One region of the Colwellia meonggei genome, then DNA from elsewhere that is predicted to be linked to it. Evidence: predicted binding sites of a transcription regulator. Region 1 holds the regulator's gene; each other region holds the start of a gene.
The links. Region 1 encodes FNR, which switches genes on or off when oxygen is low (the NO sensors DNR and NnrR bind a similar motif). Its sites were predicted from a motif close to TTGATCTAGATCAA; they were not measured.
Positions count from the first base shown of each region.

Region 2: the regulator FNR is predicted to act here: its motif matches at 5,725-5,738, upstream of AC27E9_RS05900 (putative zinc-binding protein).
Region 3: the regulator FNR is predicted to act here: its motif matches at 1,826-1,839, upstream of AC27E9_RS17285 (DUF3149 domain-containing protein).
Region 4: the regulator FNR is predicted to act here: its motif matches at 5,206-5,219, upstream of AC27E9_RS14495 (GbsR/MarR family transcriptional regulator).

Region 1 covers NZ_BAAJLZ010000004.1:319,190-327,272, forward strand. Annotated here, with positions in the region: gene AC27E9_RS12315 (outer membrane protein OmpK) at 1-505, opposite strand, end outside; gene AC27E9_RS12320 (NCS2 family permease) at 527-1,819, opposite strand; gene ttcA (tRNA 2-thiocytidine(32) synthetase TtcA) at 1,869-2,801, opposite strand; gene uspE (universal stress protein UspE) at 2,923-3,855, opposite strand; gene fnr (fumarate/nitrate reduction transcriptional regulator Fnr) at 4,118-4,837, opposite strand; gene AC27E9_RS12340 (sulfite exporter TauE/SafE family protein) at 4,890-5,552, opposite strand; gene ccoS (cbb3-type cytochrome oxidase assembly protein CcoS) at 5,561-5,824, opposite strand; gene AC27E9_RS12350 (heavy metal translocating P-type ATPase) at 5,821-8,083, opposite strand, start outside.
Region 2 covers NZ_BAAJLZ010000001.1:1,306,463-1,314,545, reverse strand. Annotated here, with positions in the region: gene AC27E9_RS05945 (methyl-accepting chemotaxis protein) at 1-378, opposite strand, end outside; gene AC27E9_RS05940 (DUF4442 domain-containing protein) at 468-926, opposite strand; gene fur (ferric iron uptake transcriptional regulator) at 1,141-1,584, shown strand; gene AC27E9_RS05930 (GNAT family N-acetyltransferase) at 1,643-2,242, opposite strand; gene AC27E9_RS05925 (hypothetical protein) at 2,289-2,633, opposite strand; gene AC27E9_RS05920 (hypothetical protein) at 2,738-3,157, opposite strand; gene AC27E9_RS05915 (hypothetical protein) at 3,194-3,397, opposite strand; gene AC27E9_RS05910 (SIMPL domain-containing protein) at 3,676-4,413, opposite strand; gene AC27E9_RS05905 (GrpB family protein) at 4,578-5,087, opposite strand; gene AC27E9_RS05900 (putative zinc-binding protein) at 5,228-5,602, opposite strand; gene AC27E9_RS05895 (serine hydrolase domain-containing protein) at 5,906-7,105, shown strand; gene AC27E9_RS05890 (marine proteobacterial sortase target protein) at 7,461-8,083, shown strand, end outside.
Region 3 covers NZ_BAAJLZ010000009.1:96,010-104,092, forward strand. Annotated here, with positions in the region: gene AC27E9_RS17270 (YceI family protein) at 1-223, shown strand, start outside; gene AC27E9_RS17275 (YheU family protein) at 285-521, opposite strand; gene AC27E9_RS17280 (hydrolase) at 518-1,489, opposite strand; gene AC27E9_RS17285 (DUF3149 domain-containing protein) at 1,621-1,752, opposite strand; gene AC27E9_RS17290 (acyltransferase family protein) at 1,895-3,181, opposite strand; gene AC27E9_RS17295 (LytR/AlgR family response regulator transcription factor) at 3,325-4,188, shown strand; gene AC27E9_RS17300 (tetratricopeptide repeat protein) at 4,292-5,017, opposite strand; gene AC27E9_RS17305 (ATP-binding cassette domain-containing protein) at 5,354-7,255, opposite strand; gene AC27E9_RS17310 (YheV family putative zinc ribbon protein) at 7,391-7,591, shown strand; gene AC27E9_RS17315 (SlyX family protein) at 7,649-7,870, opposite strand; gene AC27E9_RS17320 (WD40 repeat domain-containing protein) at 7,870-8,083, opposite strand, start outside.
Region 4 covers NZ_BAAJLZ010000006.1:30,049-38,131, reverse strand. Annotated here, with positions in the region: gene AC27E9_RS14510 (zinc-dependent metalloprotease) at 1-2,045, opposite strand, end outside; gene AC27E9_RS14505 (class 1 fructose-bisphosphatase) at 2,274-3,242, shown strand; gene AC27E9_RS14500 (methyl-accepting chemotaxis protein) at 3,487-5,025, shown strand; gene AC27E9_RS14495 (GbsR/MarR family transcriptional regulator) at 5,272-5,814, shown strand; gene AC27E9_RS14490 (cytochrome ubiquinol oxidase subunit I) at 5,935-7,296, shown strand; gene AC27E9_RS14485 (cytochrome d ubiquinol oxidase subunit II) at 7,296-8,083, shown strand, end outside.

The sequences.
Region 1 (8,083 bases):
GATAGTCATTATCGGTATCATCATTTTCGGCTAAATAAACGTTGCTGCTTAGATAATTAAACCCTTGAATGTCCCAAGATGCTCCAACCCCAACTAAGTAGTTATTGAAGCCAAAACCAAAACCATCATTATTACCCGTACTGTGTTCGTATGTACTGGCAAGGTATAGGTCAGTAATTGCACCAAAAGCGAGTTTTGTATCAGTTAAATAACTTAAGCTTAAACGTGCTGATAATTCGCCATAAGTTTCTTCATAGCGACCATGGTTAGCATCAGCACTGCCAGTGATGCGATCAGCGAAAAAGAAAACATCGCCCCAGTTATGACCAGAGGCATGTTCAAAAGTAATAACGTTAATGTTGTCATTTTTTAGCACTTCAAAATCACTGGTATTCTTTAAGTAACTAATTGAATTGTCACTCCAAAGCGTTTCGGCATTAACCGAACTTGCTAGAAAAACTATTGTACAGATGAGTGACTTAGTCATGTTTGTGGTCATAGACATTGGTAATATTCCCTAAAATAGTTAAGCGAAAAAAGCGAATTTGCATAAAAATAGCAGTGCTAAACATAAAACACTGATATTAATTTTATTAAAGTGACCACTAAAGGCACGTACAGCAACATAACTAATAAAACCAAAAGCAATACCATTGGCGATAGAAAATGTTAACGGCATAGTGATACAAATAACGGCAACAGGAACAGCTTCAGATAAATCATCCCATTGAACGTTGACTAGGCCAGCAAGCATTAGTACTGCAACATAGAATAATGGGCCAGCAGTAGCGTATGCCGGTACCATACCGGCCAATGGTGAAAACATTAATGACAATAGAAATAATGCGCCAATGGTAACAGCGGTTAAGCCCGTTCGACCGCCAGCACTAACACCCGCAGTACTTTCTACATAGCTAGTGGTTGTAGATGTACCTAGCATGCTACCAGCAACCGTTGCTGTTGAGTCTGCTAAAAGCGCCTTACCTAAGCGTGGGAAGTTGCCTTTTTCATCCAATAAGTTACCGCGTTGTGCAACGGCAATTAGCGTACCTGAGGTGTCAAAGAGATCAACAAAGAGAAAAGCAAAAATAACTGACAACATACCTAATTCAAGAGCACCTAAAATATCAAGTTGCATAAAAGTAGGGGCAACAGCTGGTGGCATAGACACTAAGCCTTGATATTGTACGTCACCAAAAATAATGCCGAGTAATGTAATTACTAGAATAGAAATCATTACTGAGCCATTAACACCGCGATTAGCTAAACCAACAATTAAAAATAAGCCAATGGCTGCGAATACTGCTGGCATTGAAGTGATATCGCCAAGTGTTAGCAGAGTTGCTGGGCTATCAACCACGATACCAGCATTTTTTAAAGCGATAAAAGCTAAGAATAATCCAATACCTGCTGCAATTCCGAAGCGAAGCGAATGTGGAATACTGTTGATTATCCATTCACGAATATTAAACAAGCTTAAAATAATAAAGACGATACCAGAAACAAATACACCGCCTAAAGCAACTTGCCAGGTGTAACCCATATCTAGTACTACGGTATAAGTAAAAAATGCGTTTAATCCCATACCTGGGGCAAGTGCAATTGGATAGTTTGCGAGAAATCCCATAACAAAACAGCCTATAGCTGCAGCGATACAAGTTGCAACAAATACCGCTCCATGGTCCATACCGGCATCAGCTAACATCGCAGGGTTAACGAAAATAATGTATGCCATGGTTAAGAAAGTCGTGAAACCAGCAATAATTTCCTGTTTTATTGAGGTGTTGTGCTGTTGCAATTGAAATAGTTTTTCGAGCATCAGAAAGCCTTGTTTAAAGAGAGCTAAAGTTAAGTTTGAATAAAGTACGTTATTTAATTTCGACAATATTTAATAAGTCAGCTGGAGCAACAACGGGTGATGTTGGGGCTACTGTAGTATTGGTAAAGCCTTCTTGATCAAAGGCAGTATCGCCACCATCAATAATGCCGGAGTCACTGTTAATGGTTTTAAAGTCAAATAGTTCGTTATCACATAAATGTGATGGCACTACATTTTGCATGGCAGTAAACATTGACTCGATACGACCAGGGTGATTTTTATCCCAGTCTTGTAGCATGGCTTTGATATTTTGACGTTGTAAATTTGGCTGTGAACCACATAAATTACATGGAATGATTGGGAACTGTTTTAATTGCGCGTATTGGACGAGCTCTTGCTCTTTACAAAAAGCTAGTGGGCGAATAACAACATGTTCGCCATTATCAGAAACTAATTTTGCAGGCATTGATTTAAGCTTGCCACCATAGAACATGTTAAGCATTAGCGTTTCTACCATGTCATCTCTATGATGTCCTAAGGCAATTTTTGTGGCACCAAGCGCTTTTGCCGCTTTATAGAGTAGGGCACGGCGTAAGCGTGAACATAAACTGCAAGTTGTTTTACCTTCTGGTATTTTCTCTTTTACAATCGCATAGGTATCTTCTTCAACAATTTGATAAGCAACACCTAGTTTTTCAAGATAATTAGGAAGAATATGTTCAGGAAATCCTGGTTGTTTTTGATCTAGGTTAACGGCTACTAAATCAAAGTTAATTGGTGCAGATGCTTTTAAGAGCATTAAAATTTCAAGTAGCGCATAGCTGTCTTTACCACCCGATAAACACACCATTATTTTATCGCCATCTTCAATCATATTGTATTGCGCAATAGCTTGTCCAACATGACGTCGTAAACGTTTTTCAAGTTTTTGTAATTGTGTATTTTGACTTGGTGTCAAGGGAGATTTTAATTCTGCGCTCATAATTCATTCCTAATAAATTGCGGCGCGTAGTATAGCCGATGCGGCTAAATGAAAAAAGTTGAACAAGGCATTTTATCTGCCATGTTCAACCTCAATTTATAAAAAATTGTACTAGATCAGGTTATTCAACATCTAATGGCGAAATATAGCCGTCAGGCTTTAATGCCAACACATCACAATTTAGCCTATCAATAACATGCTCAGCCGTATTGCCAATTAATGCTGCTGATAATCCGGTTCGACCAATGGTACCCAAAATTACTAGCTCGGCATCTAATTCATCGGCAACACTTTGGATAACATCTTCAGGTAGGCCTTCCTTAATATGGGTGTTTTCTGTTGAAATATTAAAGGCGTTTGCATGTTCCTGCATCGCATTTTCATGATGTTTAAACATAGAGTGGTTGTAGTCGCTGGCATTAAATTCCGGAATTTCAATTGCAATATTTACTGGCGTGCCTGGGAAAGAGTTCACTAAATGTAGATTTGCTTTCATTACCTGAGTTAATTGCTTTGCTTCGGCAGTAATTTTGTCGTTAAGTGAGCTATGTTCAGCTTCGTCACTACCAATATTTAGTGCTGCAACAATATTGCCATTATCAGGCCATAAATGTTCTTTTACTAATAGTACAGGGCACGGGCATTTACGCAAAATATGCCAATCAGTTGGGGTGAAAATAACTGACTTAAGCTTGTCGTGTTGGTGTGTGCCTTTAATAACAATGTCATAACCATTTTTGAGAACTTGTTCAATAATTTGCTCAAATGGACGGTTATGCCAAATAACGTTACAGTCAACATTTAATCCACTAAGATCAAGTTCTGACAATAGTGACTTGAGCCATTGAGTTCTATCGTTGATCACAGACTGACGCATGGCTTCACGCTCATCACTTGAAAGCATGGTGGTCATTTCATAAGAAAAATCGTATATGGTCAAAAATGCTGTAATGCTAGCGCCCGTTTTTTGAGCTAATTCAATGGCACGTTTTAAAGCTTTTTGATCTTCTGTTGTTGGGTCAACAATAGCGAGTATTTTTTGATACTTTTCCATACCTAATTCCTTTATTAATTGTCTATTGTATTTATACCGTTTAGCATAAAACTTGCGTGTAAAACGCTATAAACAAACGGTTAAACGATAACTTAACATCAATAGTTTTGTTTCGAGTTACTATAACAATAGAACAGTTTGAAACAATAATAGTTGTTTTAAATCAAATTATTATCGTATCAAATATAAACAACATTTCACGCTAAGCATAGCGTGAAATGTTAAAATAAGGAAATTTAAAGTATCTTAAGTTGGGCGGGGGTTATAGTGCAGCGCACTCGTTTAACTTATCGATATCAAGAATGGTAATTAACTTACCGTCAACCTGAATTAAGCCATTTTTATGAAAACGGTTAAGCAAACGGCTTATTGTTTCAACGGTTAAACCGATATAGTTACCAATATCACTACGAGTCATTGATAAACGAAACTCTGAAGCCGATAAACCTCGAGCATGATAACGACTACTTAACGTACTAATAAATGTTGCTAAGCGTTGCTCTGCATTCTTGCGATTAAGTAGCGTTAACATTTCTTGATCGCCGCGAATTTCTGTACTCATCATGCGTAAAATTTGTTTTTTTAATTTCGGCATGCTGTTAGATAAGCTATCAAGTGTGTTGTATGGAATTTCACAAACCATAGACGTTTCAAGTGCTTTAGCAAAGCTTGGATGCTCGGCGTTAGCAATTGCGTCAAAACCTAACAGGTCACCGGCTAAATGAAAGCCAGTAATTTGCTCTTCGCCTTGCTCGTTTACCGTGTATGTCTTAAAAGTACCAGAACGAATAGCATACAGGGCATGCATAGGTTGACCATCATTAAAAATTTGCTCGCCTTTATGAATAGGGCGCTTACGATCGATAATATTATCTAACGTATCAAGCTCTTTATCATTTAAGGTAAACGGCAGGCATAGTTCGCTAATACTACAGTTTTGACAGTGAATATGTTGCTGACCAGTACACGATTTATTGCTCATAGTAACCTATAGTTCTTTTTGCATTTTAATGATGTGGATCATATTAGATGCGTTATAGATATGCAATAAGTATAGTATAAATACCGTATAAAATCAGTAAAACGGCAGCGATCTTTCTAAACAGTGAATTTGCCAATAAAGACTTCACGCTAATGGTGCCAAACGACACTGAAAGCAGTGCCGGTAAAGTACCCAACCCAAAGAAAAACATAATTAGAGCGCCGTTCATGGTGTTTGCACTGGCTAGTGCCCAAGTTAACGTGGAATATACTAAGCCACATGGTAGCCATCCCCATAATGCCCCCAAAGCGAAAGCACTGCGCGTATTTTTAATAGGAATAAATTTTTGTGTATTTGGAGATATAATTTTCCAGAGCTTTTTACCTAGGTATTCAACACGGCTTAACCACATTAACCATTGCCCCAAATACAAACCAAGTAGGATTAAAAAAATACCTGCAACACTCTTTAATGTCACAACTGGAAAACCTATGCTTTTAGCAGCCATAGAACTAGTAAAAGCAACAAGGGCTCCAATGAAGCTATAGGACGCTATTCGACCAAAATTATAGGCAATAACAATATGGTATTTACTGCTTGTTGCATTTGGAGAGATTGCGGTTGTTAACATAGTACTAATTCCGCCGCACATCACAATGCAGTGACCTGAGCCAAGTAGCCCAATGAGGAATGCTGAAAAGTAGTCTAGGCTCATCGTGACAATTATTCTTGCTTATCAATTAAGTTTCTTGGCGTTGTCTCTACAGGCTTAGTTTCTGTTTGAGGGGAAGGTGAGATGTTATTACTATTGTCACCAATATCTTTATCACCATTTGATTTTTTATCGTTAGCATCATCAAATAGAATACTCATGCCTTGCTTTTCAAGATCATCAAACTGTTCTGTTTTTACTGCCCAAAAAAAGATATAAATACCAATTGCTGTTAACAAAATTGCAATGGGAATTAAAATGTAGATAACACTCATTTCTTTAACAGCCTTAAAGAATTACTTACAACTAAAATAGAGCTAGCTGACATGCCAATTACCGCCATATAAGGGGCGATATACCCCATAACGGCTAGTGGCAATACAATGGCATTATAGCCAAATGCCCAAAGATAATTTTGTTTAACTATAGTTGAGGTGCGCTCCGATACCTGACGTAAGGTTTGTACGCATTTTAATTTATTATTTAGCAGTATGACATCAGCACCATTTTTTGCGATATCGGTACCACTTCCCATAGCTATAGATAAATGAGCGGCGCCTAATACTGGCGTGTCGTTTACTCCATCACCAATCATAGCGACATTATAGGAGATTTGTTGATGTTTAATTGCATTGACTTTATCTTGAGCAGATAAATTTGCTTGTACACTATTTAACTGTAATTTTGATTGCAGCGTATTACACCCGGGGGCGTGATCGCCAGAGAGCATCATAGTGGTAATACTTTCTGAGTGTAAAAAGTCAACTAAGTTCTTAGCGTCGTCACGTAATTCATCATGTAAGTAAAACTCGGCAATTAGCGTGTCGTTTTCCATTAAAACACATTGTGCGTTATGCGCTTGTTGATGATTATCTTTTAATAGCCAAGAATTCTTACCGATACGGTAGTGCTTGTTATTTACCTCACCTGAAATACCAGCACCAGGTGCAACAACCACTTGTTTAGCAATTAAGGCAAAGTCTCTAAATTGGCTAAATGCCTTTGCTAATGGGTGGGCAGAATGAGCTTCTAAGGCGGCGGCAATGGCTAACACTTCTGCTTGCCCATTTTGGTTTTCATCCACAGCATAATTGCCATAGGTGATAATATTGGCAATGGTAAATTCGCCGGTTGTCAGTGTGCCGGTTTTATCAAATGCCATAGCATCAATTTCTGGCATAGTTTCTAACACATGACCAGATTTCACCATTATACCTTCACGATTTAGGCGTGTAGTTGCGCAAGTTAGTGCGGTTGGCGTTGCTAATGATAAGGCGCAAGGGCAAGTCACGACTAATACAGATAAGGTGATCCAAAATGCTTCAGCTGGTTGGTGTTGTGCCCAATAAAAAGCGGTACAAGAGGCTGTAAATAAAATTAAGGCAACAAAGTACTGAGCAATTTTGTCTGAAAGTTTTGCCAATTTAGGTTTATGTGTTTGAGATGTTTCACTTAAACGAATTAACTGGCTGAGAAATGATTTTTGATTATCGTGTTTCACTTTTGCCGTTAAATTGCCATCACCATTGATGGTGCCGGCGTAAATAATATCTTGCTCGCCTTTATGAAGCGGCAGTTGCTCACCCGACAGCATAGCTTCATTAATTTGGCTACTGCCAGCAATAATTTCACTATCGGCGGGGATTGTTTCACCGGGCTTGATTAGAATAATATCATCAGCGATTAAGTTCGTTGCAGCAATAAAACTCTCTTTATTGTTGGTTAACTTAGTCGCTGTCATCGGCATTAATTTTAACAGGTTCGCAGATACGTCTGCAGCGCGTGTACGTGCCCGAAACTCTAGAAATTTTCCTATTAAGAGTAAAAAAGTAAACATAGAAACTGATTCAAAATACACCTCGCCCTGTTGAGTTAGTGTCGCCCAACCACTGGCAAGAAAGGCTAGTCCTATAGCAATTGAAACCGGTACATCCATTGATAACTGTTTGGCTTTTAATGCAAAAAATGCACTTTTGTAAAAAGGAAAAGCGCCATAAGTAACAATAGGCACAGTAAGGAAAAAACTCGCCCAACGCAGGTAAACTAAATTGTGTTCAGCCATATCTGAAAAAGCGCCAAAGTATAAACCAAAAGCTATCATCATTACTTGCATCATGAGAATGCCTGATATGCCTAAGCGCTTTATAAAACTTTTAGCTTGCTTTTTATTGATTTCTTCGGCGGTACTGGCCTTAAAAGGCAAGGCATGATAGCCAATTTTTTCAATTAAGCTTAATATCTCACTTAATTTTACTTGTTCTTCTTGCCATTGCACCGTTGCTCGCTGCGTAGTGGCATTAACATTAATTTTATTAATTCCCTCTAGTTTACTGACTTGCATCTCGATTAACCAAGCGCAGGCAGAGCAGCTTATACCTTCAATAGTTAATATTGTTTCTTTAAAACCTTCGTGATAATAGGCAAACTCGCTTTGTAAGTTTTCATCATCAAGGATTTCATTACGCTGTAATTGCTCAGGTATTAGCACATCACTTTTTTGTGCGGGGGCACTACGAAATCGATAATAGTCGGTT
Region 2 (8,083 bases), on a different contig from region 1:
TTGTACTACATGCTTAAATTCTTTATTACCAACTAAACCGCTACGTTCAAAATCATTAGTAGCTGATTGGTCGTCAAAACCTTTACCGAACGTTTTAATTAATTCAGGCGCTCTAATAATACGAGCTTCAACTATTTCTTCTTGACTAAGCGCTTTTTGTTGAGCAATTTTTCGATTAGCTGCAGTTCCGGTTATCATCATAGTGTTAACGGAATCAAAGTAGTTTAGTGCCAAGTTTTCGAGGTTGTGTTTAACAAACTTTTCACTCAAAGCTTTTTCATCAAACCAAAAGAAAATAACCGTTGTACTTAAAAAGATAATGGCAAAAATAACCAAAACAATGTTAATTTTTTTTGCTAAAGATAATTGTACGAACATAATGAAATCGTCCTGATTAAAATGGAATAAGTATATTTAAAAACACTAAGGTAATACCAAATACCGAACAAAAGTTTGTTTTACTTCAATTATTGTGCTGATTTTTTCTTACGAATATACAATTTTCGATTTAACTTAGCCACCACCTCACCTTGTTCATTCTTAACAAATACAGGCAGCTCTGGCAGGTATTTTTCACCATGAGCGGTGTGAGCAATAATATCGTTAAGTAAAGCATCGGTGATCATAAACTCTGCGGTTACTTTACCCTTACCAGGTTTAATAAAGTCAATATCCGCAGACTTATCCCAGACAATATACTCGTCTCCTAAGCAGGCCAAAATCATCAGCATATAAAAAGGGTCTGTCATTGCAAACAGTGAGCCACCAAAATGTACACCAACGGCATTCCTATTGAGCATACCAAGTTTTAACTGAACTTTTGCATTTCTAAAATCTGCTGACAAATTTACAACTTTAATGCCACTGAAACAAAACGGTGGCCAAATATTTAGTAGTAATTTCAATAGCCAAGCTCTTTTAAACATAAACATTCCTTATTGAATAGCTAAAAAGGTAAGTACCCGCAATAATATTGTGGTCTAATAAACACTAACTCATCGGATCAGTCGTGATATTATGACCATTTAAAGCAATAAAACCAATGAAATTAATAATCAGTTGCAACTATCGCTTTCCACCAAGGTCATAACAACCTATAATTTTCTATAATTTGAAAGCCCAATACAGAGATTTAAATTAATGCCTGAACAAAATGAAGAACTAAAAAGAGCCGGATTAAAAATTACTCTGCCCCGCATTAAGATATTGGCGATTTTACAAGATCCAAACAATCAACACATCAGCGCGGAAGATGTATATAAAATATTACTTGAACAGCAAGAAGAAATCGGCTTAGCAACCGTTTACCGCGTTTTAAACCAATTTGATGATGCTGGTATTGTGACTCGTCACCATTTTGAAGGTGGTAAGTCAGTTTTTGAATTAAGCCATAAAAAACATCACGACCATTTAGTTTGCCTAAATTGTGGCAAGGTTGTTGAGTTTGAAGACGATGTTATTGAACAGCGCCAAGAAGACATTGCAAAGTCACATAAAATTAAGCTAACGAACCACAGCTTATATTTATATGGAGAATGTGAAGACGAAGAGGCATGTGAAGCATACCGAAAATCACAACTCTAATCGTAAAGAATAACCTAGATATTATTAAGCCCTAGCTAAGCAATTAGCGAGGGCTTTATTATTTTGTCAGTAACTTATAGCTTAGCGATTTTTTCACAGTCGGCCATTCATTAGCGATAATAGAAAATACGACTGTATCACGCAGTTCACCGTCTGGATGAATACGGTGGTTTCGCAAAACTCCGTCTTGCTTGGCACCTAGCCTTGCTATGGCAGCTCGAGACTTATGATTATGCCAATGGGTACGAAACTCAACAGCAATCGCATCAAGCTCTTCAAATATATAAGTTAATAGCAATAATTTACACTCAGTATTTACAGCCGTTTTTTGAAAAGCTTCGCCATACCAAGTATAGCCAATTTCAAATCGCCGATGAACAAAGTCGGCATTACAGATACGAGTTGTACCAATAACTTTTCCGCTTTCTTTACTAATCACAACAAAAGGCAAAGCGCTATTGGCACTTTTTTGTAATAAAGCAGTTTCGATATAATCCGCTATAGTTGCTTTATTTGGCACTTGCGTAAACCAAAGCGAAGACATATTCGTTAATTCAGAAAGCGCTACCAATTCGTCACTGTAACTTGCGTGAAAAGGCTTTAACATTACCTTTTCACCAGTTAAGCTTATGTTAGATTGCGAAAAGTTAGTGGCCATGTTTTCTCCTTTTTAAACATTTTCTGTTAAATAATGATTAATACGATCATAAGTTTAATAACCTGAATGACAAATACAGTAAAGCTAAGGTCAAAACAAAAAATACGATCACAGCAAGCGCAAACAACTTTTTCATTAATTTGAAACGCATTCGAGCAAACCAGCTTAACTTGTCACCAGCTAATGCGGGTGCGTTTACAAGCAACCCCAGTAACGCACTTAACAGCAAACACCACGCGGCTATCACTAAACATGGCAAACCGTATTGATTTTGCCGTGCAATAGTCGAAAACAAGAATAGGTAAGCAATGAATCCTAAACAACCAATACTAATCACATTAAGCATTGGCTTGAGAAAATATATTTTTACCGCTACTGCTTTATAGCTCATAAATGTCTTTTAAGAATACCAATGAATTATCACACAACGAATAGTGCTTTAAGAAAAGTGGCTTTACAGACTTACTTTTTACCAGCACGTTATAATACATAGTATTATGTTATCGTCAAAGAAATAGGCACCCAAACATTTTGCCAGCGTTCGAACTTTTCTTTGCTACTTAATAATTTAGGAGAGGCAACTGTACTTGGTAAAAGCAGTTGTGCATTAGAAAGAAGTGTCCTATTTATTGCACCGATAAGAGCGTTATTGAGTTCAATCGCGGCAGCAATAACGGTTTTGCACTGTGAACATGTCAGAAACTTTGCTTGTTTTGAACCTTGTTGTAAAGTAAGAAGAGGCGCTTTGCTTTTAATAAATATCTCTGCATCACTGGCGGATAGATAGTTGATTTTTCGTTCAGTACAAAAATCACAATCGCATGCTCTGGCGCTAAAATTTTGAAGATTTAGAGGTAATTTAATCTCGCAGTAAACCTGCTTACATTGGCAATGACCAGCATAATGATATTCCATTTAATCCCTATAGCTCATTGAATATGACCAAGGTCATTAGTAAACGATAATATCAATAATTATGCAATAACTGCTGTAAACCAAGATGAAGCATCCCAAGTAGCGTAACATCAACAATAGCCATTGCTGAGGTTTGACGGTTAAATTCAATGCTGCCAGACATTCACGTGATGACAATAATATCAATAAGATACTAAAGAGTATCATTACTACATACTTGCCCCAATAAACGATATCCATATTGCCTCCATACCCTATAATTTAACGGGTTGTACAAACGAGCCAGTTTCCTTTTTAAATATCAACATACACATTAACTCACTTTGCTAAAGTACTAGCGAGTTAATTTAATAATAGCAGCTCTATATTTTTTCACAAAAGCTTTTCTTATCAAGTAAATAGCTGTTATTTCATATAGGGGAAAAATGTAAGTTAAAGCTTTTTCCTAAAAAAACTGACAGTATAATACTGCCAGTTATTTACGACATTATTGCGTCAACATTAGGGCTAACTTATAACTATAACTCTAGGTCAAAAACAACATTTATGGTTGAGGTAAATACGATATTCTCTTGCAAATACCGGCCTGGTTTCGCGCTACTGCTGCCCATTCGCATGCTAACATCATAGTGCTCAACTTTACTGTTAGCACCGTACCTGTGGTGGTTTTGATTCGCACTAGAATTAATACTATAGATTTTCCCTAATTTAGCACCAAAGGCATTCGCTAACGTTTTTCCCTGCTCTTTTGCATTCGCGACAGCCAAGGCGTTAACTTCTGCCTTTAACTTTTGCTCTTCGGATGATTTTAATTGGATATTTTGAATGGCATTAATTTTCACACTTAAGGCGAAATCCATAAATGCATTTAATTTATCAAGATCGTTTAATGTTATTTTTAGCGAGCGGCGTGCAAAATAACCAGTCACTTTATCCCGCTCACCTCTATCATAAGCATAACGTACTTCGGTAGTGATATTTGACGCTGAAACATTAGCTTCATCAATTTCAAAACGGGCTAAGCCATCAAGTAAATTGTTAACTCGTTCATCTACATCTTTTTTTGCGTCTAAACTACTTTTTTTACTGCTTTCAACATTCAAATGTACAATAGCAATATCAGGTAATGCCATCATTTTTGCATTACCTGTGACTGTGATATGGCGGTTATTGGGTAAACTGCTATTAGCAAGGGATAAAGTTGAAAAGGTTAACGCAGTCAAAGTAATCAGGGTAAAAGAGAAAAAGTATTTCATCAGCAGTCCTCAAAAGTAAAAATTATTAATAGCACGATTATTGGCAAGTACCATATTGACCATAGCACGATGATAAAGTTTCTTACTCACCGCCTACTTTTCGTAGTTTATTCGCACCAACATTAATCCCAGCTGAACAAGGATCATAGTTTTTACTGATAGCGCTATTGCGACATCGCTTTTAAAAGATGATGCTGGATAAAGCTATCTTTCCCCTTCATATAGCAATTCATATCATTAGCACTTTTTTTCACTAATTGCTGCTTAAGCTCGCCATATTGTCGGGCTACATCTGGATGACAACGTAAGTAATTTCGATATGCTACATGTCGCCTAGCATGGATATCTCCGCGCAGAAAACCGTGCAGATGAAAACTACGATTTTCGCCCCCCTTTTGAAAATATTGACGACCAACAATACCATTTTCGCCTTTTGCCACATAACCAATTGCGGACATTGCCGCGGCATATTTTTCAAACACAGATAAACAATCAACTTCAACTAAAATATCTATAATAGGTTTTGCCATTAACCCTATAACAGCAGTGCTGCCAATATGCTCAATGGTAACGTTTTTTAGCGGCAAGGTTTTAGCTATTAGTTCTTGCTCACTTTTAAATTTTTCAGGCCAGCTCGCATGGTTAGGCAAAACTGTTAATACACGTTTGTTCATATATTCTCAGCGCTACTTTTTCTCACCTCATAGAAAGTAGAGGCATAACAATAACAAGATATCTCAGTGTAACGGCCTTTTTGACAAAAAAATAGCAAGCTAACAGCTTGCTATTTCATAGAGATAAACGGTAGATAAAACTAATTAACAGCTATTCCCTGCGCGGTAAGCTTTTCATAAATGTGGTTCATCGCTATGCTGTTCTCTTGCAATGAACAATCGCTCGCAGAACGGGCAATAAAGCCCAAATCGGAAAGGTTAAAATGTATGTCAATTTCAACACCAGCTTTATCCAAACATTCTTGACTGCATGAATCACCACAACCTTCAATAAGAATAACTTTTCTCATTGCACACTTCTCTTTAACTTTTGCTTCAGGTGCAGCCATTAACCAAGAAATACAAGACATTTCAGCAATGCCATCACTATCTAGGGTTAAAGCAATATCATTTGCCATTGTCGCTAAATGCGAGCAGCCTGAGCATGCAAAAACTAAAGGTTTAGTGTTTATCATTTAAAAACTCCACAATATGAATTTGCCAGTCAAAAAAGCAAATTGTCAGTTATATCTTGTCCAAATTATCGAAACGATAATTTGCGCATTATGTCATTTTAATCACCTTAGTAACTGTAGCTTTGACATAAATCAAAGTTCGTTGGTTTTACCAAAAAAATTAAAGATACTGCTTGTCACAGATCTCACCTTACTTTTTCAAGTGGAAATAATTTATAAAGGATTTCATAGCTATCGCATTTCTACTTGGTATTTACTTTTGAAATCGCTAGAATTAACTGTTTTTCATTTAGAGTTCAGTTTATGCGCACGCATTCTTTTACCATCTTTCTCGCCTTAATAGTATTTCAGTTAAACTTTTTAACATTGAGTTCACATGCAACTGACCTTAAAAAGTTTAATAAAGAATTAGCCGCTAATTTTGCTACCGAGCTAAAAAAACACAATATTCCCGGTGCGGCTTACGCTATTGTTAAAGGTGATGAAATTATTGCCTTAGAGAACTTTGGTTATACTGATACTAAAAAATCACATAAAGTAAATAACGATACTGTTTTTCGCTTAGCTTCGGTATCAAAACCTTTTGCTGCCACCATTACCACTATGCTTGCGCAAGAACAACGCCTTAACCTTTCAGATCCTATCACTAAATATGTGCCAAACTTTACCCTAGCAACAAAAGGTGCTGCAGAGAAAATTCAGCTAAAGCATTTACTTAGTCACTCTAGTGGACTAATGCCGAACGCCTACGATAATTTACTGCATGAAAACTGGAGTATGGAAAAAATAATCAATCGCTTTGACCGTGTAACCCCTATTTGTCAGCCGGCGAAATGCTATGGCTATCAAAATATTGCTTATGGCTTTTTGCAGCCAGCAATTGAAGCAAGCCAAACTAAAAGTTACTCAGAATTACTAAATGAACGTATATTTTCACCACTAAAAATGAGTAATGCCTCAGTGGGCATCGATGTTTTTCGTCAAAGTGACAATACCGCTAAACCGCATATTTTGAGAAAAAGCGTCAAAACAGGCAAAAAAGATAAAAACGGCAAAGACATTAGAAAATATGTTTGGCGAACCGTAACTGTAGAGCCTGACTACTACAAAGTAGCTCCCGCAGCCGGTGTTAATGCCAGCATTACAGATATGGCAAAATGGCTAATTGCAAATTTAGGCCACCAACCTGAAATTCTTTCTCCTGCATTGTTAGATGAATTAACCACACCACGCATAAAAACCAAAAAAGATTTACGCCGACGACATTGGCGCCAGTACTTAACAGACGCCCATTACGGCTATGGTTGGCGCATTTATCAGTTTGGAGAGGTGCCAATCATCTATCATTCTGGCTGGGTGGCAGGTTATCGCGCCGACATTGGATACTCCCCTGAATTAGGCATTGGCTTTGCGGTGCTTATCAATGCTGAGTCTAACGTTATTAATAAAATTACTAGCCAGTTTTGGTCTAGTGCACAACAAACACTACTAGCAAAAAGTTAATATCAAAATATATAAAGGTGTAAGTGTAAGCTATTAAGAATATTTTTCCGTTGTTTTTAATAGCGCACGACACAACCGCAAAATAGCGCTGTATAGGTATAAGGCAGTTGAATTAGCATTTAAAATTTCGCTTGTTTTGATAGTGATGAATTATAAGTACGAACTAAAAAGGCGCAGTTATACTTCTAAGGAGCATATTTAAATGCTATAGATTGGTTTTTCTTCGATAATTTTTGCTGTGCCCTTTCGCCATAATTTTGCCACAATTGCTCACTAGCTTGCCTTAATGTCGCCGTTCGCAAGACGCTTTATATTGCTGTAATAACCAATATCACAAGGATATTGGAGAAGACAGATGTTTAGTTCAAACAAAAATTTACGATTAATTGACTATCAAGATTCATACTTTTATCAACAAAAGCGCAAAAAACGACGTCAAAAGTGGTTAAAAGTAACAGCCCTACTCACACTAATTATCATACTAGTAGTGATTATTGTACCATTGGCACAAAGTCAAACATTGGCTTCAGCACATAAAGAACAACCGACATCAAGCCAAGGAAATGGCCTTATTAACGGCCCACAATTACAATTTAATCATCCTGATAAAAGCCAGCGAGTAGCATTACCAATAGATATAACCGCTAATATTGAAATTAACGGTTTGGTGGCTCATACGCAAATAAAACAAGTTTTCATTAACCCATATAATCTTGAATTAGAAGCAAAATACCAATTCCCATTGCCTGAAGACGCAGCCGTAAAGCATTTGCTCGTTAAAGTTGCCGACAAAGAAATTGTCGGTAAGATTATGGAAAAAAAAGCTGCAAAAGCAGTATACCAACGTGCGAAGCGTCAAGGTAAAAAAGCCAGCTTAGTGCAACAACAAAGAGCCAATTTATTTACCAATAATATTGCCAACATTCCTGCTCAGTCTCGCGTTGTCGTAACGTTAACCTTTATCACGCCAGTAAATTT
Region 3 (8,083 bases), on a different contig from region 1:
CGGCACATTAAACTTCCATGGCCACAGCCAAGAAGTGAACTTCGATGTAACGGTTAGTAAACTTAATAAAGATAAGTTACTGGTCTCCACGTTAAAGCCATTTTTTATTAAAGCTGACGCTTACGGAATTGTTGCCGGCATTAATAAATTAAAAGAGTTAGCGTCATTACCAAGTATTGATTATGTCGTGCCGGTGAGTTTTTCGGTAACGTTTACTCGCTAACAGTGCCAACACAGAAATAAAAAAAGCACTTAACCAGTGCTTTTTTATTGCAAAATTATGCTTAATACTCTTCTTCAACGCCCTCTACAAATTGATCTGCAGGTAAAATATTAACGGTTTCGTGTAGCTCAGAATAAACCAGTAATGCCGTACCTTGTTTTAGCTGTTGATAAACTTGCTGAATTTTATCTGCTAATGCGACATCTTCGCGGCCATATTCTGTGCCTTCACGTAGTACGAAGTTTTCAATAATGGCGGTTACTGTTTCTTTCGGTAAGCTATCTAATGGGATGATCATAAGTGTCTCGCAAAAAATTCAGGGATCCGTGATTCTAGCCAATAATGTGGTTTGAATGGATTGTTACCACTAATAAAACCAACATGACCGCCTCGTTCACTGACTTCAAAAATTATATGGTCAGGTAGACTACTGATTGCGGTGGTATTCTTATGACATAAAAAAGGATCATCGCTTGCATGCATAATTAAGCAAGGTGTTTGAATATCACTAATTACATCGCGGCCACTGGCTTTTTGATAATAATCATTAGCATCAATAAAGCCATTTATTGGCGCGGTTACCATTTGGTCGAAGTCGCGAATAGAACGAATATTGAGTAATTTGTGCTTATCAATATTGTTGACTAAGTTAATACGCATTTTTTCCAGCGTACTATCTTTTAACATATCGACTAGGTATTTTTGATAAACTCGGGAAAAGCCTTGGTTAATTCTATCGCAGCAGCTGGATAAATCGAGCGGCGCGCAAATTACGCTGGCGGCGTGATAAATGTTTTCCTTTTGTTCAGCCAAATAACGGGTAAGGACATTTCCACCCAGCGAAAAACCAACAATAGCCTTTTTTGCTTGCGGGTACTGCTTGGCTATATAGCGACTAAAAAAATCAACGTCGCAAGTTTGGCCACTGTGATAAGATTTTGCCATGCGATTTGGCCTGCCACTACAGCCACGAAAATGCATTAACACTCCAACCCAACCTTTGGCTTTGATTGCTGAAAGCATTCCTCTGGCGTAATGGCTGTTTTTAGAGCCCTCTAAACCATGTAATACCGCCACTATGGGGCGATTACAATCTGCGCTCACTCTCTCGGTCCAAGCTAAGTCAACAAAATCACCATCGGGTAACTCTAGCGTTTCATTGCGAGTATCTAAAGTATGGTTACGTCTAAGGAATTTTGCCGCCATGGTTTGCACATGACCATTTTTAAGCCACCACGCAGGTGAGAAAGAGCTTTCGGTAAACATAAGGTATTTAAGGCTGAAAACAACAAAAGCATATTGTACGATATAAGCATAATAATGCCCACCTTAAGCCACAATGAACTTTACTCAATATGACTTTAGGTGCTGTGACATGCTAACTATTGGCAGACTAACTACTTTTCATCTTCGTTTATATGTTTCAAAAAGTAGTAAACATAAAAACTACAAATACCTAATACAACAGCTAAACCGATAAAAGAATATAGCACTACAGGGTCATTGATAAGCATATCGAAAATGTTCATAACTCACTCCTAGAGATAACAAAAAAGTAAATAGATACTTAACCTATTGTAAATAACCTCTTCGGAGTGCTTATTGATTTAGATCACTGTCGTCCTCTCTTTTAAACAATATTTGCAGTTTTGCTTTGAGGGAGCTTGCGACTTAAATCAATATCTCTATGCCTATGGGTAAAACCATCAAAAGCGTAATAGTATAAGCGAATCGTTGACTTATTTGTTGCTTAAACGGTCGCATTTTTAGTCCAAAACAAGGTCTGAGTAAATTAATACGCTTTATGATTTCGTAGCTAATGAAACAAGAAATGATGGTTGCAAAAATAAGCAAACTAGCCTCTATAAAGGCACCTAAATGATAGTTAGATAATTGATAACCTATAACGACGATAAAGCTTTGATGCAATATATAAAATGGGTACACGGCGTTATTTAAATAACTTAGCGTTGGCGAGTTTTTGTTAAGCACTTTATAGGCAATGGCAAAAAGTACCAGAGCACCGAGTATGCGTAATAAGCTGTAATTAAACATACCTAGCATAAGTAGCCAAGCGTCATGACTATTAGGGTTTGCCTGCTCTGGAAGCCAAACCTGATTATAAAAATAAATGAAACAGATAAAGGCCACGGCAAAGCTACTGCTTAGCCAACCTAAATTACTGGTTAGTCGTTGCCAAAAATTCGGTTGCCAACCAATTAAATAGCCGTAAAGCATAAAAGTGAAGCCAAGCGGGTAACGTACCGTATCCATTGGCCAATTAATTTGGATAATAAATATCGGTAATGTTGCCAGTAATATTGCCAGTGCGCCTGGTTTACGAAACAGCCAGTTAACGGCACTGGTTATTTTTGCGCTATTTAGTAGAGGCAATAGGCAGAGTATCAGTAGTGAATACTGCCAAAGAGAGCGTAAAAACCATAAGTGGTTAACATCAATATGTGGCCAAATTCCAGACTGATAGTTGTCAAATATGCCACTGTTATTGCTAAAAAATGCCTTTAGAAATTGCCAGTAATTCATATTGATATCGCCATTTACAGTCATTTCAACGTAAAGTTGTGGTGGTACGACAACCAAAATTCCAAATAGTAAAGGTAGTAATATGCGTAAAGAGCGCATACTAATAAAATGCCACACTGAAACTTTCGCAATTATAAAGCGAATGGCGATACCTGAAATTAGCCATAATAAGGCCATGCGCCAGGGCTCAACAATTAGCATAATATTTTCAAGCAACGCTGACTGATATTGGCTTTTAACGTGCCAGCCCCAGTTTTCTACGTAGAACATACCGCAGTGGAAAAGGATCAATAAACCGAAGGCGATTACTCTTAGCCAATCAAGATCATAGCGCCTACCTGGCATTTGCCTAATGTCTGGAATGAATAACTTGGTTAAGGTACTTTTAAGGTGGTGCGGTAATAAATTTGGCATTTTTTTAAAAACTCATTCAACTTGTGATAAAGATATCTTCACTGATACACTCAATAAATACTTGCTATAAAGGTTGTAAAAACAATGGCTAGGGATAAAAGGCGATATACAGGGATAAAAAATATAGTCCTGGGATAAATATTATGAGCAAGTTAAAACATTTTCAGAAATACAAGCTACGTTATGAAGTTGTTGCGGTTGTTATTTATTTTTTTATTAATAATACCTTATTAGCAACTTCTGAAATAATGGAAGCACAGCGAAAAAATACCTCATTGCCTTTCGACATATGGGAACCTTTTGTATGGGAATACTCTAGTGCAATAAGTACCTTGCTACTATTACCTTTTATTATTCTATTATTGAGAAAAATCCCTTTTAATTGGCAAGCTGTTAAACGCTCGTTTTTGCAATATTTTGTTGCCGCTTCGGTATTCTCACTATTGCATGTTGGCATTATGGTCGGGCTTAGAAAATTAGCTTATTTTTCAGTGCAGCGTAGTTATGACTTTGGTGATTTGTGGTTTGAATTGCTTTACGAGTATCGAAAAGATTTATGGGCATTTATATTCTTTATTATATTTTTGCAAGGTTATCGTTTTATTTTGGCGCGCTTACAAGGTGAAGCGAACCCTGTGGCGGAAAGTGAAGAAGAAAGTGATAACCAACAAGTAAATAAACCTATTGATAGGCTATTAGTGAAAAAGCTTGGCAAGGAATTTATTATTAAGATTACTGACGTAGAATGGTTAGAGTCAGCTGGAAATTACGTAAATTTACATATAAATGGCCGTATTTATCCAACACGAGCAACTTTAACACAATTAAGTGAACAGATAGCAGAGAAGGGCTTTTGTCGCATTCATCGCTCGCATGCCATTAACTTAAGCTATGTTGAATCAATTACACCGCTAAGTAGTGGTGATAGTGAAGTAAAGCTTAATAACGGTAAAGTTCTAAATTTATCTAGAAGATATAAAGATAACTTGAAAGCACAGTTAGTTTAATTATTTAGTTTTATTTGCAGTGTTAGGTGAATTATTTTCGCTTCAAAAATAATAAGCCCGCTATGTTTGTAGCGGGCTTATTGTGACCATTTAGCGTTAAACGCTATGAGAGTTTACGTAATTTTAATTCTCTTTGATCTAGAATTTTTCGATAAATAGCATCGGCCTTCTCACGATTGGTTTTTATTTGATCAACCGTCAGTTTATGTTCGTCCATATCGCGACTTTTTTCCGCCATTTTATAGCCATTTTTAGCGGCGATAATATTCCAGATATAAGACATTTCTGTGCTTTTTGCTACGCCTTTGCCTTCAAAATACATTAAAGCAAGGTTGAATTGCGCTAGGGCGTAGTTTTGGTCAGCCGCCTTTTGATACCAACGTGATGCTTTTAAATAATTGCGAGTTACACCGTCACCGTTATATAACATAACCCCAAGATTAAACTGCGCACGTGGTAAGTTTTTATTGGCAGCTTTTTCCATTAAAGCATAAGCAGTTTTTAAATCTTTCTTGATGATTTCACCTTCACTATACAGTAACGATAAATCAAACAATGCTTCTGTATAATTTTGTGAAGCGGCTAAATTAAATAACTCAAGTGCCTTTTTAGGGTTTTTGATCACACCATAACCATTTAAGTACACTAAGCCCATTTGATATTGAGCTGGTGCATATTCTTCAGCAACTAAAGGTTCAAATTCGGCAATAGCGGCTTTAAATTCTCCTCGATTTAATTCGTAAATGCCAAGATCTAGGTCAGCACTGTGCGCAAAATTCGTTGTACATAGGGCAATACTCAATATTGCTAAGGTTAATTTTTTCATCATAATGTCCTATAACTGTGTTGTGCCAAAAACTAAAATAACGGAATGCTTTAGGGCGTGTTGAACTTTGTGGTATAAATTTTGTTTGAATTAAAAGTGATTTAATCGCAGCGTAGCGATTGAAGTATAGTCATTCTACATAAATGAGCGACAACAACGAGTAAATCACTTTTAAACGAACCCTAAGGGTAGCGTCTATTGAGTATTTCTACCGTGTTATCAATTGTTTATGTGGAACAACCACACGTTATAAGTTCTGCCTTGTATAAATACTCACTAAACTGCAGCAAAAACATACACCAAAGATCAACATGCCCTAGTTTAAGTGTAGCAATAAATTTATAATGCTTGTGACATTATCTCTTCTATTTGCTCTTCTAAATCGAGCCATTGCATTTCATTCTCTTCAATATCTTGTTTAAGGTTTGCTTGTTGCTTTAGTAATTTTGTTAGCTCAGCCTTATACTCTGCTTGATAAATGTCGCTATCAGCAAGTTTAGCTTCTACTTCAGTTAAAGTGCTTTGATCTTTTTGAACTAATTTCTCAAACTTGTCGGCTTGCTTACGAAGTGGTGAAGCTTTCTTACGAAGTTCTGCCTGCTCTTTACGCAATTGCTTTTTATCGATTTGCGGTTCGCTAACCACTTTGTTTGCTTTTACTGTTTGTTTTTTATCATCGTTCAGCCATTGTTGATAATCGTCAATGTCGCCATCAAAGTCGGTAACTCGACCATTTGCAACCAAATAAAACTCATCAACACATGATTCTAATAAATACCTGTCATGGGCAATCAGAATAATAGCACCGTCAAAGTCTTGTAGCGCAAGTACCAAGGCTTGGCGCATTTCCAAATCAAGGTGGTTAGTTGGTTCATCAAGTAGTAGCAGCTGTGGTTTCTCTAGAACAATAAGCGCTAGTACCAACCGAGCTTTTTCACCGCCAGACATAGTGCCAACACTGTCGAGAGCTTGGTCACCACTAAAGCCAAAACGCCCTAAAAAGGTTCTCGCCTGTAATTCAGTTAATTCTGGCTTAGCGCGAATAATATGCTCAATTGCACTACTTGCCATATGCAATTGTTCTAACTGGTGCTGAGAGAAGTAGCCAACGCGCAACTCTTGTGCGCAATAACGCTCACCTTGCAAAATGCTTAAGTCTCCAGCCAGTGATTTTATCAAGGTTGATTTACCGGCACCGTTACGACCAAGTAAGCCAATACGACTGCCTGGTACAAGTGTCATAGCAACATCTTCAAGAATTATTGCCTGATCACTATAACCACACTGGCTTTCTGTTAGTGCCAATAACGGGTAGGGTAGGGTATCAGGTTTTTCAAAACTGAAAGTGAACTGACTATCAACGTGTGCAGGCGCTAAATCTGGCAGTTTTTGTAATCTTTTTAATCGACTTTGTGCTTGCTTTGCTTTACTTGCCTTAGCACGAAAGCGGTCAACGAATGAGGTTAAGTGCGCCACTTCCTTTTGCTGCTTTTGAAATTGTGCGTCTTGTTGGGCTAAATGCTCTGCGCGCTGGCGCTCGAATGCTGAGTAGTTGCCAGAGTATAACTTCGCATTTTGTTGCTCAATATGTAAAATTTGGCCGATAACATCATCTAGAAAGTCGCGGTCATGTGATATTAATACCAAGGTGCCGGTAAAGCGCTTTAACCAGCGTTGTAACCAAATGACTGCATCTAAATCTAAATGGTTAGTAGGCTCATCGAGTAATAGTAAGTCTGCTCGGCTGATTAATGCTTGTGCTAAATTTAAGCGCATTCGCCAACCACCAGAAAATGATTTTACTGGGTTTGATAACTGTTCTTGCAAAAAACCTAAGCCATGAAGTAATTCACCTGCTCGCGCTGGTAAGCTATAACCGCTAATAGCGTCTATTTGGTTGATAATAGTCGCTTCTAGTGTTCCGTTGTCGTCTTGTCGTGCTTGCTCTAACTTTGCTTCTAGTTGACGATATTCGTGGTCGCCATCAATAACATAATCTAATGCTGACTGTTCTAGTGCCGGCGTTTCTTGCTTAACGGTGGCAATTTTCCAACTTGCAGGCATTGATAAATTGCCCATGTCTGGCGGCAAGGTGCCTAATAAACTTGCAAATAATGATGATTTTCCACAGCCGTTCGCACCAACAAGCCCAACTTTATGGTTAGGGTGTATTGTAAAGCTTGATGATTTTATAAGGTATTTTGCACCTCGGGCTAAACTTAAGTCTGTGGCTGTGATCATTTATCAATTACTCTTTTCAATGCAGGGCGCTATTGTCGCTTTTCCTTAGGGGATTATTCAAGGTAAAATAAAGCAGCAGGACATTTATCTTGCTTTCTTAACTGAAATTGAAATGAAACTTACCTTAAATTGAGTATTAGCGTGAAAAAACGATTTATAGCCGGGGCTACTTGCCCAAAGTGTCAGGCAATGGATACCATGGCGTTAACCAAAGAAAATGACGTTGAAACTGTTACTTGTGTAGATTGTGGTGAACAAATGTCGCAATCACAAGAACATGTTGCGCAAGAAGTGCGACCTAATGAGCAGGTTATTGGTATTTTTAAGCAGGAATAACGAAAGAACATTAAGCTAAACAAATATTTATTTAGCTTAATGTTTGCTTAACTGTGTTTAGTAGTGCGGTGGTGGAGGCTCTATTTCTTCTTTACCTGATTGACTCGAATTGTTTTCTTTAAGTCGTTTGGCAATTAAGTTCAGTTGTAATTTTAATTCTGCTATTTCACTTTGGTGCACTGATAATTCATGGTTGAGTTGCTCAATAACATCGTCTTGAAAAGCGTTACGAGTTTCAAGCGATTCTATTGCTTGAGTTAGGTCATTAACTGATTTCACTATTTATTTACCTGCCATAATTCGGCGTATCCGGAAGAACTTTCTGTAATTACTTGGTTATTATCTCTAAAAGCAACGCTGTAAACAACAGCACCAGCGGGTCGAATGTCTTCACGTGGCGTTACTCGCCAACTGGTAATTCTATCGCCAGTTGAAATTGCCCAGACACTAACTTTACGTGATGGCGCACCAGTAAGGAGCTTAGTGCCATCT
Region 4 (8,083 bases), on a different contig from region 1:
GCTAAACGCTCAGCATTTAATATAAGCGACAAGGTATGTTTAGCACTTGCTTCTGCAGCGCTGATCGGATCAAACGTTAACCCTGTGCGACCATGAAAACTCTCACGGGTGCGATGGTAGCCATAAGCTTTCGGTGGAATTAACGCAGTAATACTAGTAGGCACGACTAAGGTATTTGGCGATAATGTTTTTAAGAGCGCTGTTAACGCCTCATGCTGTACATTACCGGCAACCATTTTCTGCTGATTACTAAATTGTTCACTACGTAATTGATAGCCATAATCAACACCCGCTATAAGTTTAGCGGCAGCTTCTACTTGGAAACGATGAAAGTTATAAATTGGCACTAAAACTTCTTCAAGCTCCGACATTGGCGTGTCAATAGCAATACTATTTACGCCAAAATTTTCTAACGCTAATTTTCTGACTTTTAAAACGCGCGTTAGCTCTTGCGCGGCATTTTCCCCGTTGTCCCATAAGTGACCGGTCGCATGCGCACCCGACTTAGGGCGTGCATCTGGGTCTGATACATATTGCAAACCTTGCTGTTGTGCATTGTTAACTAACTCTGCAAGGTATTGCGCTTCGTGCTCCTTTTCTACATCCGCATAACCATAAGCAATAACAAACTTATCCCACACACCAATATCAGTTGCATAAGCATTTTCTAAACTAATTTTATCATTCTTAATGGTAATTAATGGGTGTGGATAATCCATCACCGAGGCTCTGTCATTAACACTTGCAGCAAAGTTATGTGCTATGCCTAATGTATGCCCAACTTCATGAGCTGATAACTGACGAATACGTGCTAATGCCATTTCTTTCATGGCACTGGTGTCAGTATTTTCTGAAGTAAATGGTGAAGTTAATCCAAGAGCAATTAAGTAATCTTGGCGAACGCGCAATGAGCCAAGTGTTACATGACCTTTTATAATTTCACCGGTACGAGGATCAATCACTGAAGAACCATAAGACCAACCGCGTGTTGCCCTATGTACCCACTGAATAACATTATAGCGGACGTCCATCGGGTCAGCATCGCTAGGTAACATTTTTACTTGAAAGGCATTTTTATAACCAATAGCTTCAAAAGCTTGATCCCACCAACGAGCTCCATCAAGTAACGCACTTTTAACAGGCTCTGGTACGCCCGCATCTAAATAGTAAATTATAGGCTCTACGGCCTCACTTACTTTAGCGTTAGGTTTTTTCTTTTTTAATCGGTGACGTGGAATATCACGCTTAATTAGCGGCTCATCAATTGCACTAGCATAATCTGCATAGGAACTTTCCCAAAAACCGCTATACGGGTGAAATGTTCTAGTTTGATAGCCATTGTCTGGTAATTTAATTAGTGAATGATGCAAGTTTACTGTTACAGCGCTTGCATCTGGCGTCACAGAGCGTAAGTAAGCACCTGCTTTGGATCCTTTATAAGTTACCGTTGCTTCCAATTCAGTGTTATTAGGGAATGCTTTTGTGCGTTTTTCATAAACTGCACTTCTCGATGCATCAATACTAAAGTTACCTTGTTTAGTGCGCTTTAGTTTCGCCGATAAATTGTGAATATCAGACAACAAGAACGGTGTGTAATCGATAAGTGTTTTTTGCTTATCCTTTGAGCTACTACTAACTTTAAATCCCCATATAATGGAGCTAGCAAATGCTTCGTCAATAGCTTGTTTTTCTAGTATATTTTCAGTATTGGCGCGATAATAGGTATTCAATTGTCGTAAAAATACCTTCTCGCCTACTCTTTCAAAGCGTACTAAACGCGTATCCCCCAATTGGCCTCGATCCAAACCAATATCATTCGAACCAACACCATGTGGCAAGCCACTTTGAAATAGAAAATCTTCATTAAAGTTATCTATTTCTAAAAATACTTTCCCTGTTTCATCGTCAAGATAAAAAGAAAAATACCCTTGTTGATGTTGCATACCGTCAATAAAATCAGCGTAGCTTGTTTTATCTTTTGCCCATAAATGTGCCGAGAGAGCACTACAAACAAATAAAACCATTACCCTAATGAAAAACCTCATTTCATATCCTTGCTGTCAGTAAAATTAAAATAATTAGAAGTACTGAAAATACTCTTATTCTTGTTATAATCGACGTAAAAGTAATCTTGAAAGTTTTCAAGATTACTTAATACGATAATTAAAGCAACTTTTGATGCTCTGATATTACATCATAACATCGAAAATAAAATACAATATACAATTTACTCTGATAAAAAGAGTATGACTCTAAAGTGATTAGGTAACCCGATGCAACGACTAGCTCCAGCTTTACGTGAAGATAATGTACCGTTAGATTTAATTTCATTGATAAAAACCATTTTAGCTGCCACAAAAGAAATTTCATTTCGTGTCAGCCAAGCGCATTTAGGTGGCTTAATGGGCTCAACGCTTGATGAAAATATTCAAGGTGAAGTGCAAAAGAAACTTGATGTTGTTGCCAATGAGCTTTTCAAGGATATTTTATTAGAGTCAGGCTTTGTTAAAGCGATTTCTTCAGAAGAAGAAGATAGCTCTGTTGCAGGTGAAAAAAATGGCAAGTTTATTGTTTCATTTGACCCACTAGATGGTAGCTCTAATATCGATATTAACTCGTTGATTGGTACTATTTTCTCAATTCATGAAGCACCAGCTGATATGGAAGCTAGCGATCCTGATATGTTTAAACAATCAGGTAACAAGCAAGTTTGTGCTGGGTACGTGCTTTACGGCCCATCAACCATGTTAGTGATGACCACCGGCAGTGGTACTCATTTTTACGTTTTAGACCGCACTCATGGTGGTTACTTATTGGTTGAACGTAACGTACAAGTGCCGCAAGACACACAAGAGTTTGCGATTAACATGTCAAACCAACGCTTTTGGCAGGCACCAATGAAAAATTACATTAATGATTTGCTTGCGGGTGACACCGGGCCACGTGGCAAAAACTTCAACATGCGTTGGATTGCCGCTATGGTAGGTGACATTCATCGCGTATTAACACGTGGCGGTTTATTCACTTACCCTGCTGATAATAAAAACCCTGAAAAACCATACAAATTACGCTTGATGTATGAAGCCAACCCTATGAGCTTTTTAATTGAGCAAGCTGGTGGTAAAGCTATGACTAGTCAAGGGCGCATAATGGATATTGAGCCTACTGATATTCACCAGCGTGTTGAAGTTATTATGGGCTCAGCTAACGAAGTAGATGCTTGCCTAAGCTACTACAAGTAATTTCCAAGCTATAACCATTCAAATTAAAAACACCTGATAATTTTCAGGTGTTTTCTTTTATAAGTCCTATAATTCATCAATTAGTCGTATTTTTTAATTAAAACAGCGTCTATACAATACGTTAGTATGAACATTACATTTTGGTTACAAAGTTTTCGTCGTCTTCGCTACAAAATGTGACTTTTATCACATATAGTGTCGCTGTAAATTTTCTATCAAAATCTTTCTCAAGGATGATGAAATTATGAGTCATATCTCAATGACTGAACGTACGTTCAGCCCTCAAGAACAGTTAGTTTCTACCACAGATTTAAACGGTATTATTACCTATGCAAACCCTGAGTTTTGTCAAGTTGCGGGTTATTCGCTAGAAGAATTAGTTGGCCAGCACCACAATATTGTTCGACACCCCAACATGCCAAAAGCAGCCTTTAAAGATCTCTGGGAAAAATTAAAACGTGGGGACTCTTGGCGCGGCATGGTAAAAAACCGCTGTAAAAATGGCGATTATTATTGGGTTGATGCCTATGTAACGCCGCTTTTGGAAAATGGAAAGATTATCGGTTACCAGTCAGTTCGAGCATTTCCAAGTGAAGAACAAAAACAGCAAGCGCAAGCCCTGTACGATAAGCTAAATAATAAAAAACCTATTGTTGACCTTCATGCAAATATTCGCTTGAAGCGCTTAACTGCTGCACTATTTGCGTTAGCAGCTATTACTCTCGACTGGGTCATTGTTGGTACGCCAGCTTCAACACTTATTTTACTCGCTTGCCTAGTACTATTAACCTTTGTTTTCGCTGAAGAGCTTATTTCCCTCCCTAATCAACTAGCTAAAACAAAAAGTCAATTCGATAGCCCGTCACGTTTAATATATTCAGGGAAAGGTATTCTAAGTATTATTAATTACCCGGCCGAACTATACAAAGCACGAATAAAGACTGTACTAGGTCGTAGTAATGACTCAGGAAAAAGACTAGTAAAGCTTGCTGATGAATTATCGCAAACATCTGGCAACATGCTTAACAGCATTCAGGAAGAAAATGAGCATATAGGGCAATTTGCTACCGCTATTACCCAAATGAGCTCAACAATAAACGAAGTAAGCCACAGCACGACCCTGGCACACGATAAAGTTTCGGAAGTACAAAATAGCTGCCTGCAAAATATTGCCACTATTGAAGTCAGTGAAAAAAAGATCAATCAATTAGCGACTGATGTAGAAAATGCGGCAAATAACGCTTCAGAGCTAGTGGGAGACGTTGATAAAATTTCAACGGTGATGAGTGAAATTCAGGGCATTGCTGACCAAACTAACTTACTGGCCTTAAATGCTGCAATTGAAGCCGCTAGAGCTGGCGAGCAAGGACGTGGTTTTGCGGTAGTTGCCGATGAGGTTAGAACATTGGCTAGCCGAACTCAAAGTGCAACAGAGCAAATTCAAACATCGGTTACTGAGCTACAAGCGACGTTAACAACATGGAATCAAGTCATGTTGAAGAATAAAAATAATGCTGACGAATGTTCTGCTGAATCAAAAAGTATTAAACAAGCCATGCAGAACATCATAGATAATATTCAAAATGTTAACGATATGACAGCACAGATAGCCACTGCGTCTGAGCAGCAAAGTGTAGTTGCAGAGCAAATAACACAAGGTATTCATAACATCGATGCCATTTCTAAGCGTAATACCCAATTAGCTGATCAAGTATCAGGAAAAAGTATTGAAGTTAACAAGAATGCTGAAGAAATAGGTGAGCTTAGTACTAACTTTAGTTAAGTAAATTAACCTACACCATGAAATACCTAGCCTATTCAAATAAATATGGCATGGCTAGGTATTCGGCTCAACCTATCTCAAAGCTCCTTCTCCCCTCTTCTCATTTATATCCTTTTGTAATCTAGCTATTCATCAGTGTGATAAAAATCACAAAAATCACTATTTTCAGGCCTTAAAAACTTGACTTAGATCAAAAAAAGCCTACAATTTTCACAAATTACTGAAAATTCAGAAAGGACAGTAACAATGAAAATAACACCTATGACGCAATCACTAGTTTTGCACTTTGGTGAAATGGGCTCTCGTTGGGGGCTAAACCGCACGCTAGGTCAAATGTATGCTGTTATCGTACTAACCGAAGCACCATTAAATGCCGACCAAATTAGTGAAGCACTACAAATTTCACGTTCAAACGTCAGTATGGGTCTTAAGGAACTTAAATCATGGAACTTAATTAAACTGCATCATATTCCAGGCGACCGAAAGGAGTATTTTTCAGCACCAAGTGATATTTGGGAAATTGCTCGCACACTTGTGGTTGAGCGCCGTAAACGAGAGCTAGACCCAACATTAAGTACCTTGCGTGATGCGCTAATGGAACAGCCAAGCAATGAGTCTGATGAATATGCTCAAATGCGTGTTCAACAAATGCATGATCTGATGGAAATGGTGACGTTATGGACCAACGAAATGCAGGGCATGTCTTCTGAAAAGCTATCAGCTTTATTAAAGCTTGGCGAAGGTATCAGTAAAATTTTAGACGTCAAAGACAAGTTATTACTGAGGTAACCCGGAACAACACCAATAACTTTAAACATCAATCTAGATCATCAGCCATATAATTTACATAACTGAAGTGGAGTACATATCGTGTTAGATGCAGCAGCTATCGCTAATGACACAAGTTTCATGCTTTCACGCATCCAATTTGCTGCCAATATTAGTTTTCACATTTTATTTCCTACCATCAATATCGCTTTATGTTGGATATTATTATTTTTTAAAGTTCGCTATAACCAAACCCAAGACGAAAGTTGGTTGCGGGTTTATCGTTTTTGGGTGCGAATATTTGCCCTTACCTTCGCTATTGGCGTTGTAAGTGGTATTACTATGTCGTTCCAGTTTGGCACGAATTGGCCAGGCTATATGGAAACTGTCGGGAATATCGCTGGTCCCTTATTAGGTTATGAAGTATTAACCGCATTCTTTTTAGAAGCTTCGTTTTTATCCATCATGCTATTTGGTATGGATCGCGTTTCAAACCGCGTACACACCCTTGCCACAGTACTAGTTTCCTTTGGCACAACATTATCAGCATTTTGGATTCTATCACTTGACTCATGGATGCAAACGCCGGCAGGCTTTGAAATGATAGATGGCGTTGCTCATGTAACTAGCTGGTTAGAGGTTATTTTTAACCCATCAATGCCCTATCGATTAATGCATATGCTGTTAGCATCAGGGTTAACATCAGCCTTTCTTATTTGCGGTATTTCTGCTTATCGCCTGATTAAAGGTGATAATAAAAAGTCAGTAAAGCAGGCTTTAAATTTTTCAGTACTGTTGGCTGCTATTCTGATCCCAATACAAATTTTTGTCGGTGACCTACATGGCTTAAATACCTTTAAACATCAACCCGCTAAAGTAGCTGCAATGGAAGGTGTTTGGGAAACAGACTCTGGCGTACCTTTGTTACTATTCGCCATACCTGATGAAGAAAAGCGAGAAAATAGCTTTGAAGTTAAGGTGCCGAATGTTGCCAGTTTAATATTGACCCATGATGCACAAGGTGAAATACAAGGGCTAAATGATTTTATTGATGAACACCCGCCCGTTGCCCCGGTATTTTTTAGCTTCCGTATCATGATAGGTATTGGCGTATTAATGTTATTGTTTTCATGGTTTGCCAGTTATCTGTTTGTTATCAAAAAACAATATCCAACCTGGTTATTAAAAACAGGTATTGCCATGACTTTTTCCGGCTGGCTAGCAACTTTAGCAGGTTGGTATGTTACTGAAATTGGTCGCCAACCCTATTTAGTTAGCGGCATATTACGTACTAAAGATGCAGTCACCACAACACCTCCTGAGGATATTGCCCTGTCGTTGACTTTATATGCTGTTATTTATGGCTTTTTACTGATTGCCTATATACGCACTTTATTTGTTATGGCTAATCGAGCAGTCGCCCTTGAGAAAGCAACATCTATAGAAAATACCAGAAACTCTTACAACAACTTCACTGCTGAAAAACAATTAGGAGAAAAATAATGAATATAACTTCACCTGACTGGCTACCTATTGTTTTCATCGGACTAATGGGATTGTCTTTTTTGGTTTATGCAATACTCGATGGCTATGATCTCGGTGTTGGCGTCTTACTACCTTTAGACAACCCACAACATCGCGATAGTATGATTTACTCCATTGGGCCTTTTTGGGACGCCAACGAAACTTGGTTGGTGATGGCGATAGGTTTATTGTTAATTGCCTTCCCGAAGGCACATTCAATTATTTTTCAAGCGCTTTACCTGCCCACAGCGGTAATGTTAGCTGGCTTGATTTTACGAGGCGTTTCATTTGATTTTCGCACTAAAGCACCGAGTGTTGATAAACAGAAATGGGATTACGCATTTAAATTTGGCTCACTGTTAGCAACGTTAGCACAAGGTTATATGCTCGGGCGTTACATTACCTCATTTGAAAACTCTTGGTTAAGTATTGGTTTTTCTAGCCTTTCCGCCATATGTGTAACAGCAGGCTACAGCTTTATTGGTGCGGCTTGGTTGGTGATGAAAACTGAAGGTGACTTGCAAAAGAGAGCGGCAAAATGGGCACAAAAAACTAATATTTTAATGGCAGTTGGTATTGTCGCTGTTTGTTTAGCTAACTTACTCATTGACCAACAAATAATGGATAAATGGCTAGGCGGTATTCAGGTACTAATTGTTATTCCGATCACGCTATTATTGGGGTTCACTTTCGTATCAGTCCACCTATATTTAGATAAAGTGCCAATGGAAAATGATATTGGTTGTTGGTTTCCATTTTTAGCCGC